DNA from 3 places in the Paenibacillus sp. GCM10012306 genome. Region 1 is predicted to be linked to each of the others. Evidence: predicted binding sites of a transcription regulator. Region 1 holds the regulator's gene; each other region holds the start of a gene.

Region 1 (3,287 bases):
CAGCCTTTGAATTTTAATATCCGGAAGCTGTGCGCTGATGATGGACCTGATTTTTGCCTCCGATGTGCCCTTGCTCAGTTCTTCGCTGAATACCACGTTGTCGCCTTCAGCAACCTTACCGTCCGTTGTAAAGCGGACCCACACCATCAGTTCGGTACCCGCCTCATTTTTCCCTGTTAGCACCCAATACAACGAGTTTTCGTCCCAGACCGATTTCTGGGCCTTCTCTACTTGAGTTAAGCCTGCTCGACTTAGGGCAACCTCCTTGGCTGCATCCCGTTCTTTCCATTGGTCCTTCATGATAAAAGCATAGAACTGGCTTAGGCCAAGCAGCAGGAGCAGAAACAGTGCCACTCCTAGCAGGATCCATTTTTTCCTCTTTTTCAAGTTACAGCTTCCTTTCTACATGTTCCACGGCGGTTCTGCCGATCCTTGCCTACCGATTCAACAGGCCTACAAAAGCTTCCTGCGCCTTACGACGAATAGCTTCTTCATCCAGCGTCAGGCATTCTCCGTTCTTTACAATCTGCTGTCCGTTCACCCAGACATGGAGCACGTCTTTGGCACTGGCTGAGTATACCGCATGTGAAATCAGGTCCGTATGCGGCAGCAAATGCGGCTGATCGATATCAATGGCAATGAAGTCTGCTTTCATGCCTGGGGCAAGCTTGCCCACGCTATTCAGGAAGAGTGATTTCGCACCGTACTCCGTTGCCATCCGCAGGGCCTCTGCAGCCGGAACAGCTGTTGGGTCTCCGCTGAAGCCCTTATGAATGAGCGCTGCCAAACGCATCTCTTCGAACAAATCCAGATTATTGTTGCTGGCTGCACTGTCCGTACCCAGTGATACAGTAACGCCTGCATTCAGCAGATCGATAACCCGGGCAATGCCGCTGGCCAGCTTCAGGTTGCTCCCAGGGTTGTGGGAGACGCCGACATGGTGACGGGCCAGAATACCGATCTCCTCGTCATTCAAATGCACGCCATGCGCGACCAGAGACGGTCGTGTGAACATTCCCAGCTGTTCCAAGTGTGCAACAGGGCGCAGTCCATAATCCTCAACATTCTGCTCCACTTCCCGCTTCGTCTCCGACATATGCGTATGCAGCGGTAGATCCAGGTCATGGGCAGCCTGCACGAACTTGACTATAAATTCCGGCGGACACGTATACGGGGAATGCGGCGACAGCATCGTTGTAATTCTGCCGTCTGCCTTGCCATTCCAATCACGGGCGAACTGGACAGCATCAGCCAGCTTCGCATCCTGTACCTCTGGCGGACATAAGCCGATAACCCCTCGTGTCAGCACCCCGCGCATGCCGGACTGCTGCGTGATCTCAGCCACCCGATCCATTTTGTCATACATGTCAAGAAAGGTCGTCGTGCCACCCTTCATCATTTCCAAGATAGCCAGCGAGCTTCCCCAGTAGATATCGTCCGGGGTAAACTTGCCCTCCATCGGCCACATTTTCTCCTGCAGCCAGACCTGAAGAGTTCGGTCATCGCCATAGCCGCGCAGCAGCGACATCGCCGCATGGCCATGGGTATTCACCAGACCAGGCATGAACAGCAAGCGGTTACCATCGATCACCTGCACCTCTTCTTCAAGACACGGCTCTTCTTCACCTATGTATGTGATGAGATCATCCTCTATGATCATATAGCCGTTCAACACAGAAAGAGGAGCCCCAGGCACAAGAAATCTCCCGTTACGGATCAGAATCTTACTGCTGCTCATGCCCAAGCTCTTCCTTTCCATCCTGCAAATAATAAGCAAGGCTTTGCAAATCCGTTGTAAAGTCCGCTGCATGGACTCGGATCTGGGATGGTGTTTTCAGAATCACAGGTGCAAAGTTCAAAATCGCTTCAATCCCGGATTCCACCAGAATATCTGCTACATTCTGCGCTTCGGTATCCGGTACGGTAATAATGCCGATACGGATGCCCTGCTCACGAATAGTGCTGCCCAGTTCCTTCATCGGCTGTACCGTGAGCGAGTTGATTTTCTGCCCTACCTTGGGCTCATACGAATCAAAAATGGCGGTTATTTTCATCGTGTCCTTCAAGTAAGCATTGTAGTTGGACAAAGCATGTCCAAGATTACCGGCGCCTACCAAAGCCACGTTAATTTGCTGATCCAGTTTCAGGATATGACGGATCTTCTCAATGAGATAAGACACATCATAACCGATGCCTTTACGGCCGAAGTCGCCAAAATAAGCCAGATCCTTGCGGATCTGGGCCGGGTTAAGATCTAGCTTCTGACCAAGTTCTTGAGAAGAAACTGTCGAGATTTCACGTTTTTGGAGATCGTTGAGGAACCGCAGGTATACTGGAAGTCTGCGTACCACCGCCTCCGAGATTTTATCCGATTTCATGTTTTCTCCTCCTAGATTAAGTTAAATTAAAATTCAAACAAAAGATGAGGCGCTATGAAGTTAGGGCTTTAGGGCGCAAGTCCATTCATCCCTTATACCATCCTTCTTGAACCAATGGAAAATAACCTGGTCTCCCCAACGAACAGCATTTTCTCGCCCTATATTTTCCGAATGATGGTAAATATAGATTAATCCGATTGTTGAAAAATAACGCATTATAGACTGAATGAAAGAGGCATTAAATGCCTCCTTCCTCCAGCCATTCTGCAATTCGGGGAACCATCTGCTCAGTCTTCATATGCTCCATCTTGGGACCAGGCAGCGAATACAGAAAATATTTACCGTAATAGGACTCAATAACCCTGGTATCATAAACAATAACGATTCCCCGGTCTTGTGCCGTCCGAACGAGACGACCGAAGCCCTGCTTGAAGCGGATGACCGCCTGCGGCACGGAGAGCTTCATGAACGGGTTCTTCTTCTGCGCTTGAAGCAGTTCAGCCTTGGCCTCCGCCAGCGGATGATTCGGCGGCTGAAACGGCAGCCTGACGATGGCCAGGCAAGTTAACGCATCGCCGGGAATGTCTACGCCTTCCCAGAAGCTGCTTGTACCAAGCAGCACTGCAGCGCTGCTGTCCTGAAATCGACGGATCAGCTTGCTGCGGCTTCCGCCCTCCACTCCCTGCCCCAGTACGCTGATATCCTGTGAAGCCAGAGCTTCCTTCAGGGGATCATAGACCTGGCGCAGCATGCGGTAAGAGGTGAACAGCACCAGCATTCGTCCGCGTGTGGTCACCGCTGCCTCCGCGAGAGATTGCACCAGCGTGTCCACAAAGCGTGCATCGCCTATGCTGCCCTTAACGCTCGGGAAGTCGCGCGGAATGACCAGCAGGGCCTGTTCACGGTACT
Region 2 (3,287 bases), on a different contig from region 1:
GGCAATCCCTCCCAGGGATTGAATCAGAATGACCAGACCGGCATCCTTCATGCTGCGGCCAAGCTCATCGAATACATACATAGTCACGAGCGGCCACATCAGCGCACTGCCTGTCGCATTGATCAAGCTGGCAATCAGAAATACTTTAACTTCTTTAGGATAAGCAGATAAAAACTTCATAACTAATGTACATCCTCTATAAGATTGGTGTGGTCAATTCCATCCAGTATCCTCCCATTAGCAGTTGTAGGGCAAGCCTGTACACTACCGCTTTGTCGCAGCATTGCAATATTATATCAAAGTGAGTAGAGCCAATGGAATGACCGCTCTCTCTTGTCTTGATTGATTCTGATTCACTCCTGTATTCCTGGGGTAATGAAGTCTAAGAAACACTCCCTATTAGAATCGCCGTGCGCTTCGATTTCGTTCCCCCGAGTCGGAAGTGCGGCGAATTTTTGTTATGTCACCGTACAAAAAAACACTCCCTAGAGACGCTGACCTGTCACTTAACTTCAGGACCTGCGAACCCTAGAGAATGTCTGTTCATCAACGCAGCCCCGTGGGTCTACGCATTAAGCATGCTTCTTCGCACTCGCAACAGACATGCCGTCCACCGCTTGCACCGCCGTAGGCACCTTACGCAAGTAAGCTGCCCAATATGCTGCCGCTACAAAGATAGCCCCGCCTGTGAGATTTCCCAGCCAGACTGGAATAAAGTTCATGAAGTACTCATACCAGGAGTAATGCCCTTCAAAGATCGCCGCCGGAATGAGAAACATATTGGCTACAACGTGCTGGAAGCCGATGGCGACGAACGCCATGGTCGGGAACCAGATGCCGAGGATTTTGCCGCTGAAGCTATCTGCCCCGTAGGAGAGCCATACCGCCAGAGCCACGAGCCAGTTACAGCCGATACCCGATACGAAAGCCGGGAGGAATCCAGCTTCAAGCTTATGTCCCGCCATATCCACCAGTTTCTCCAAATACACTCCGTCTGACGTCAGTCCGGCGACATGTCCGAAGAAATAGGCAACAAACAAGGCCCCCGCCAAGTTACTTAGCGTGATCAGCGTCAAGTTCTTGACGACATCCTTGAATGAAATCTTCTTAGCCATAAAGGCTAGCGGCACCGCCATCATATTGCCTGTCAGCAGTTCCGCTCCTGCCAGCAGCACAAGAATCAGACCTACCGGAAAGACGGCAGCCCCGATGAAATTCGCAATGGAGCCCCATTCTTTAGGCGCGGAGGCAATTACGCGGATATCCAGCAAAAACCCGAGAGCGATAAATGCACCGCCCAGGAAGCCAAGTATAAGGACGGTACTCAGCGGATTGTGCGCCTTCTTGATTCCGTTCTCCACCGTTACTTCAGCAATTTGCTGAGGTTTGTTATAAGCCATGGTTCGTATCCCCTTTTAATACTTTAAATTTGTTCCTTTATGCCATTGTAGCGTGTCGTATAACACATTAACGTGATAATAATCACTACTGTAAAAGACAAGTGAAAATTTTCACTGACATGTCATAATTACCGTTTGGACACGCAAAAAAACCGAAGCCAGGGTAATCTGGCTCCGGTCTGAATGACAATGATTTTATACTAACGCGGGTTCTTTTACAGCCAGTGTTTGCGGCAATGCCTGCAATCCGGCAGTATTCAGGAAGTTCCACGGCTTGTTGTAGTGTGGTTGGAAGAAGAAATCAATAAAGGCCAACTGATCCACCGTCATCTTATTCTGGATGCACACTGAGATCGTATTAATCGATTGCGTCAAATCCATTTTGGACATAATCTGCGCACCCAGTATACGGCGTGTCGCACGTTCAAACACGACCTTGAGCTGCACTTGCTCGAATGTCGGCATGAACTCCGGACGATAGTTATCCAAGATCATAACGCTATCGACTTCCATACCTTCACCCTTGGCAGCTTCCTCCGTCAGTCCCGTTCCGGCAATGTTATCTTCATAGATCTTGATGCCAGATGTCCCTTGCGTACCCATGTAAGGAATCGTTTGGGCAACAAGATTACGGGCCACCAGGGTACCCATCCGTACAGCGTTAGTCGCCAGTGGAATGTAGGCATTTTTACCAGTTGGGTTATAGTGAATTGCGCAGCTGTCGCCAGCGGCGAAGACATCCGGCGCACTGGTCTCCATGTAATTATTCACAACGATCGCGCCGTTCGGCAACATCTCAACCTGACCTTTCAACAGCTCCGTATTAGGACGGAAACCGATACAGAGAATCACCAGTTCGGTCTCATGCTCCCCTTTGCTTGTGATAACCTTCGTAACCTTACCATTATCGCCGACAAAAGAGCTGACCTTCTCACCAAGCGCCAAGGTAATGCCGTGATCCTTCAGAGACTGCTCGATGGGAGCAGTGAATTCCTCGTCCAGGTATTTGCTCAAAATTCGCTCTTCCCCGTCGATCAAGGTTACTTGCTTACCGTTCATCTGGAACGCCTCTACCAGTTCTACTCCGATATATCCAGCGCCAACGACCGTAATGCGGTTTACATGCTTGGCTCTTTCAATAATAGTGTTGGAATGGTTGTAGTTCTTCGAGAGCAGAATACCGTCCAAATCCATGCCATCCAGCTGTGGAACAATCGGCCAAGATCCTGTTGTCATGATCAGTTTGTCGTAGGTATCATCAAACTCCTGTCCATTCGCGAGGTTGCGGGCCCGGAGTGTCTTGGCTTTGGTATCCACCGCGATTACTTCATGACGCATATTCGTCTTCACCCCGAGCTCAGCGAGCTTCTCTGGCGAGGAATAGAACAGTCCTTGAGGGTCTTTAACAACACCCCCTACATAAAGGGCGATCCCGCAAGACAGGAACGAAATGTTGTCGTTACGTTCGTACACCGTAATCTCGGCGTCCGGATAAAGCTGGGCGGTATTAACGATGGCTGCGGTTCCGGCATGGGTACATCCAATGACTGCTACTTTCATGATTTCTTCCTCCTCCAATTTGAAAAGCTTATATATTATTTGTTTGTGATTTATTTCACTTTATGAACTGATTATATTGTGATTTTTATCACATTTCAAGTCTATTTCTGCAATTCCTCAAATTGTTCACAATTTTAAGTATTTTGTGTCTGCTCCCTGCTGAGTCGCGGATACCTTTAACTTCTCCATGACAGAGCGTCATTATGAACGTTAAGCCAAGCCTATAAATACATAAAGCCCCAAGCCTTACCGTCTATAAAGACAAGTAAAGCCCAGGGCTACAATTGAAGCTAACCTTATTCTAATCCATGTATCTCGCCACCCTCA
Region 3 (3,287 bases), on a different contig from region 1:
TGCAAAGCCATTTCAATACGTTCGTAGGAATATTTATCGTGCATGTAGTGAATGACATTCAGCGTGTTCATATACAGCTTAGCCAACCACTCCATCATTGGTTTGAAACGTTTCATTACTTCTTCATAATCGAGAACTTCGGAAGTGATGCGCGGAAGCTCAGGTCCAACTTGCACGCCGGATTTTTCGTCCACACCACCATTGATAGCATACAACAATGCTTTTGCTAAGTTGGCACGTGCGCCAAAGAATTGCATTTGTTTACCGATACGCATTGCAGATACGCAACATGCGATACCGTAGTCATCGCCATAGATTGGACGCATCAAATCGTCATTCTCATATTGAATGGAGCTGGTCTCGATGGATACCTTGGCACAATACTTTTTGAAGCCTTCAGGCAATTGCTCGGACCACAGTACAGTCAAGTTTGGTTCCGGTGCAGGTCCCAAGTTGTACAGGGTGTGCAAGAAACGGAAGCTGTTCTTGGTAACACGAGTTGTGCCGTCTACGGACATACCACCAATGGATTCTGTAACCCAAGTTGGGTCACCACTGAACAGTTCATTATAATCAGGTGTGCGCAGGAATTTAACAATACGCAATTTCATTACGAAATGGTCTGTTAACTCTTGTGCTTGTTCTTCGGTCAAAATGCCTTCTGCGATATCACGCTCAACATAGATATCAAGGAATGAGGATACGCGTCCAAGGGACATTGCCGCACCGTTCTGTTCTTTGATTGCTGCCAGGTAACCGAAGTATACCCATTGGAAGGCTTCTTTGGCAGTGTTAGCTGGCTTGGAGATATCAAAGCCGTGCATAGCCGCCATTTTCTTCAGTTCGCCCAGTGCGCGGATCTGTTCGGAAATTTCTTCACGAAGACGAATTACGGATTCGCTCATGGCATCTACTTCAAGATTTTTGAGGTCTTGTTTCTTTTCATTGACAAGGAAATCAATTCCGTAAAGCGCTACGCGGCGGTAGTCACCAATGATCCGGCCACGGCCGTAAGCATCAGGAAGACCGGTAATGATACCCGCTCTACGCGCTGCTCTCATATCATCTGTATATGCATCAAATACGCCTTGGTTATGCGTTTTGCGAATGTTCGTGAACATGTCGACAATGCCTTGCGGAAGTTCAAATCCGTATGCGTTACAGGCATCGATCATCATTTTAATACCGCCGAACGGTTGAATGGAACGTTTGAAAGGCGCGTCAGTCTGAACGCCGACAATTTGCTCCTTGTCTTTGTCAATGTAACCAGGATTGTGCGAAACGATTGTAGATACAGTGTTCACATCTACATCAAGCACACCGCCATTGGCAATTTCCCGTTTGGTCATTTCAGAGACAATTTTCCACAGTTCCTTGGTATTCTCAGTAGCTCCGGCGAGGAAATCTTCCTTGCCCAGGTAAGGGGTAATGTTCTTCTCAATAAAGTCATTCACGTTAACTTTTCTGGACCATTTACCTTTTGTAAAACCGTGCCAACCCGACTTCACTTCTTGTACATCTTTTTCAATCACCGACATGCTAAATCCCTCCATCTATATTTATAGTATTGTAGAGATCGCGGGCTTGAAGGTTAATCCCGTGTCTCGCGACCCCTTAATATGGTTGTTATAAAATTCACAATAGTGATTTTATAACCGGGATCGTTGTTTGTTTATATGAATATTTTAGTTTATTTTCTGAAAAAGGACTGTGACAAATATCACCTTTTCGGTGATATTTGTCACTAGCATCCAGTTTCTCAAAGAACGAAATCCTTAGCTCAAAACCGTGGTATTAGTTATCAAATTTGCCGTAGAAAGCATTGCGGTATACGTCTGCAAGCTCGCTGACAAGTGGCATTTTCGGATTAGCAGTTGTACATTGGTCTTCAAATGCACGGTCAGCCAGATAATCTACACGCGATTCGAAATCCTTAGGATCAAAGCCCAGCTGTTGGAACGACTCCTCAATACCCAGCTTCTTGTTCATGTCGCGGATCGCATTGATCAAGCTGGTAACCCCTTCTTCGGTGGTACGAGCTGGCAGTCCCAGAATACGGGCGATCTCGGCATAACGCTCGTCAGCAACGAAGTGCGAATATTTAGGGAACGAAGCAAACTTCGTTGGTTTCTTGGCATTGTAGCGGATAACGTGTGGCATAAGAATCGCATTAGTGCGACCATGAGCCGTGTGATATTGACCGCCCCATTTGTGCGCCAAACTGTGGTTGATGCCCAGGAATGCGTTGGCGAAAGCCATACCAGCAAGCGTGGAAGCATTATGCATTTTCTCACGAGCCAGCGGATCAGCTTCCAGTGCCGATTTCTCCAGGTATTGGAATACGAGCTGGATCGCTTTGATGGCAAGACCATCGGAGTAATCACTAGCCATAACCGATACATAGGCTTCAATCGCATGTGTCAACACGTCCATACCTGTGTCAGCAACAGCAGTTTTTGGCAAGCTATATACGAACTCTGGATCAATGATAGCTACATCAGGTGTGAGTTCATAGTCAGCCAAAGGATATTTGGTGTGTTTTTCAGTTGTTTTGTCAGTGATAACCGCGAAAGAAGTAACTTCCGAACCAGTACCCGAAGTCGTTGGGATGGCAACGAATTTAGCTTTGTTACCCAGTTTAGGGAACTTGTAGACCCGTTTGCGGATATCCATGAATTTTTGTTTCAGACCGTTAAAGTCAGCGTCTGGGTGTTCGTAGAACAACCACATACCTTTAGCTGCGTCCATAGGGGAACCGCCGCCGAGAGCAATGATGCAGTCCGGTTGGAATCTGTTCATCATAGCCGTACCTTTTTCCACTGTAGTGGTCGAAGGATCTGGTTCTACTTCCGAGAACACTTCGATAGCTACTGGTGTTTGACGTTGACGCAGATAGTGCTCAACTCTTTCCACGTAACCCAGTTTCACCATCATAGGGTCTGTGATAATCGCAACGCGTGTAATATCAGGCATTTTGGCAAGGTATTGTGTTGCACCTTTTTCGAAATAGATCTTGTCGGGTACTTTAAACCATTGCATATTCACGGTACGACGATTCACCCTTTTCACGTTGATCAGATTGATGGCAGTCACGTTTTGCGATACCGAGTTGCGTCCGTAAGATCCACAGCCCAGTGTCAGCGAAGGGATATTAGTGTTGTAAATATCGCCGATGGCACCGTGTGTCGATGGCGAGTTCACCAGAATACGTCCGGTTTGCAGACGGTTCGAGAACTTCATGATCACTTCTTCATTGTTCGAGTGGATAGCCGAGCTGTGGCCCATGC

Evidence for each region. Region 1 encodes Rex, which represses fermentation and respiration genes when NADH is low (regulators of the CRP and FNR family bind a similar motif). Its sites were predicted from a motif close to TTGTGAAATATTTCACAA; they were not measured.
Region 2: the regulator Rex is predicted to act here: its motif matches at 1,500-1,517, upstream of ACFORK_RS12170 (formate/nitrite transporter family protein).
Region 3: the regulator Rex is predicted to act here: its motif matches at 1,624-1,641, upstream of pflB (formate C-acetyltransferase).

The regions. Positions count from the first base shown of each region.
Region 1 covers NZ_JBHRYW010000002.1:82,271-85,557, reverse strand. The annotation lists gene ACFORK_RS04145 (cell wall elongation regulator TseB-like domain-containing protein) at 1-387, opposite strand, end outside; gene ACFORK_RS04140 (amidohydrolase) at 437-1,738, opposite strand; gene ACFORK_RS04135 (redox-sensing transcriptional repressor Rex) at 1,725-2,378, opposite strand; gene dinG (ATP-dependent DNA helicase DinG) at 2,617-3,287, opposite strand, start outside.
Region 2 covers NZ_JBHRYW010000004.1:306,193-309,479, reverse strand. The annotation lists gene ACFORK_RS12175 (MFS transporter) at 1-180, opposite strand, end outside; gene ACFORK_RS12170 (formate/nitrite transporter family protein) at 573-1,400, opposite strand; gene ACFORK_RS12165 (FAD-dependent oxidoreductase) at 1,596-2,960, opposite strand; gene ACFORK_RS12160 (formate--tetrahydrofolate ligase) at 3,257-3,287, opposite strand, start outside.
Region 3 covers NZ_JBHRYW010000001.1:686,335-689,621, reverse strand. The annotation lists gene pflB (formate C-acetyltransferase) at 1-1,538, opposite strand, end outside; gene adhE (bifunctional acetaldehyde-CoA/alcohol dehydrogenase) at 1,795-3,287, opposite strand, start outside.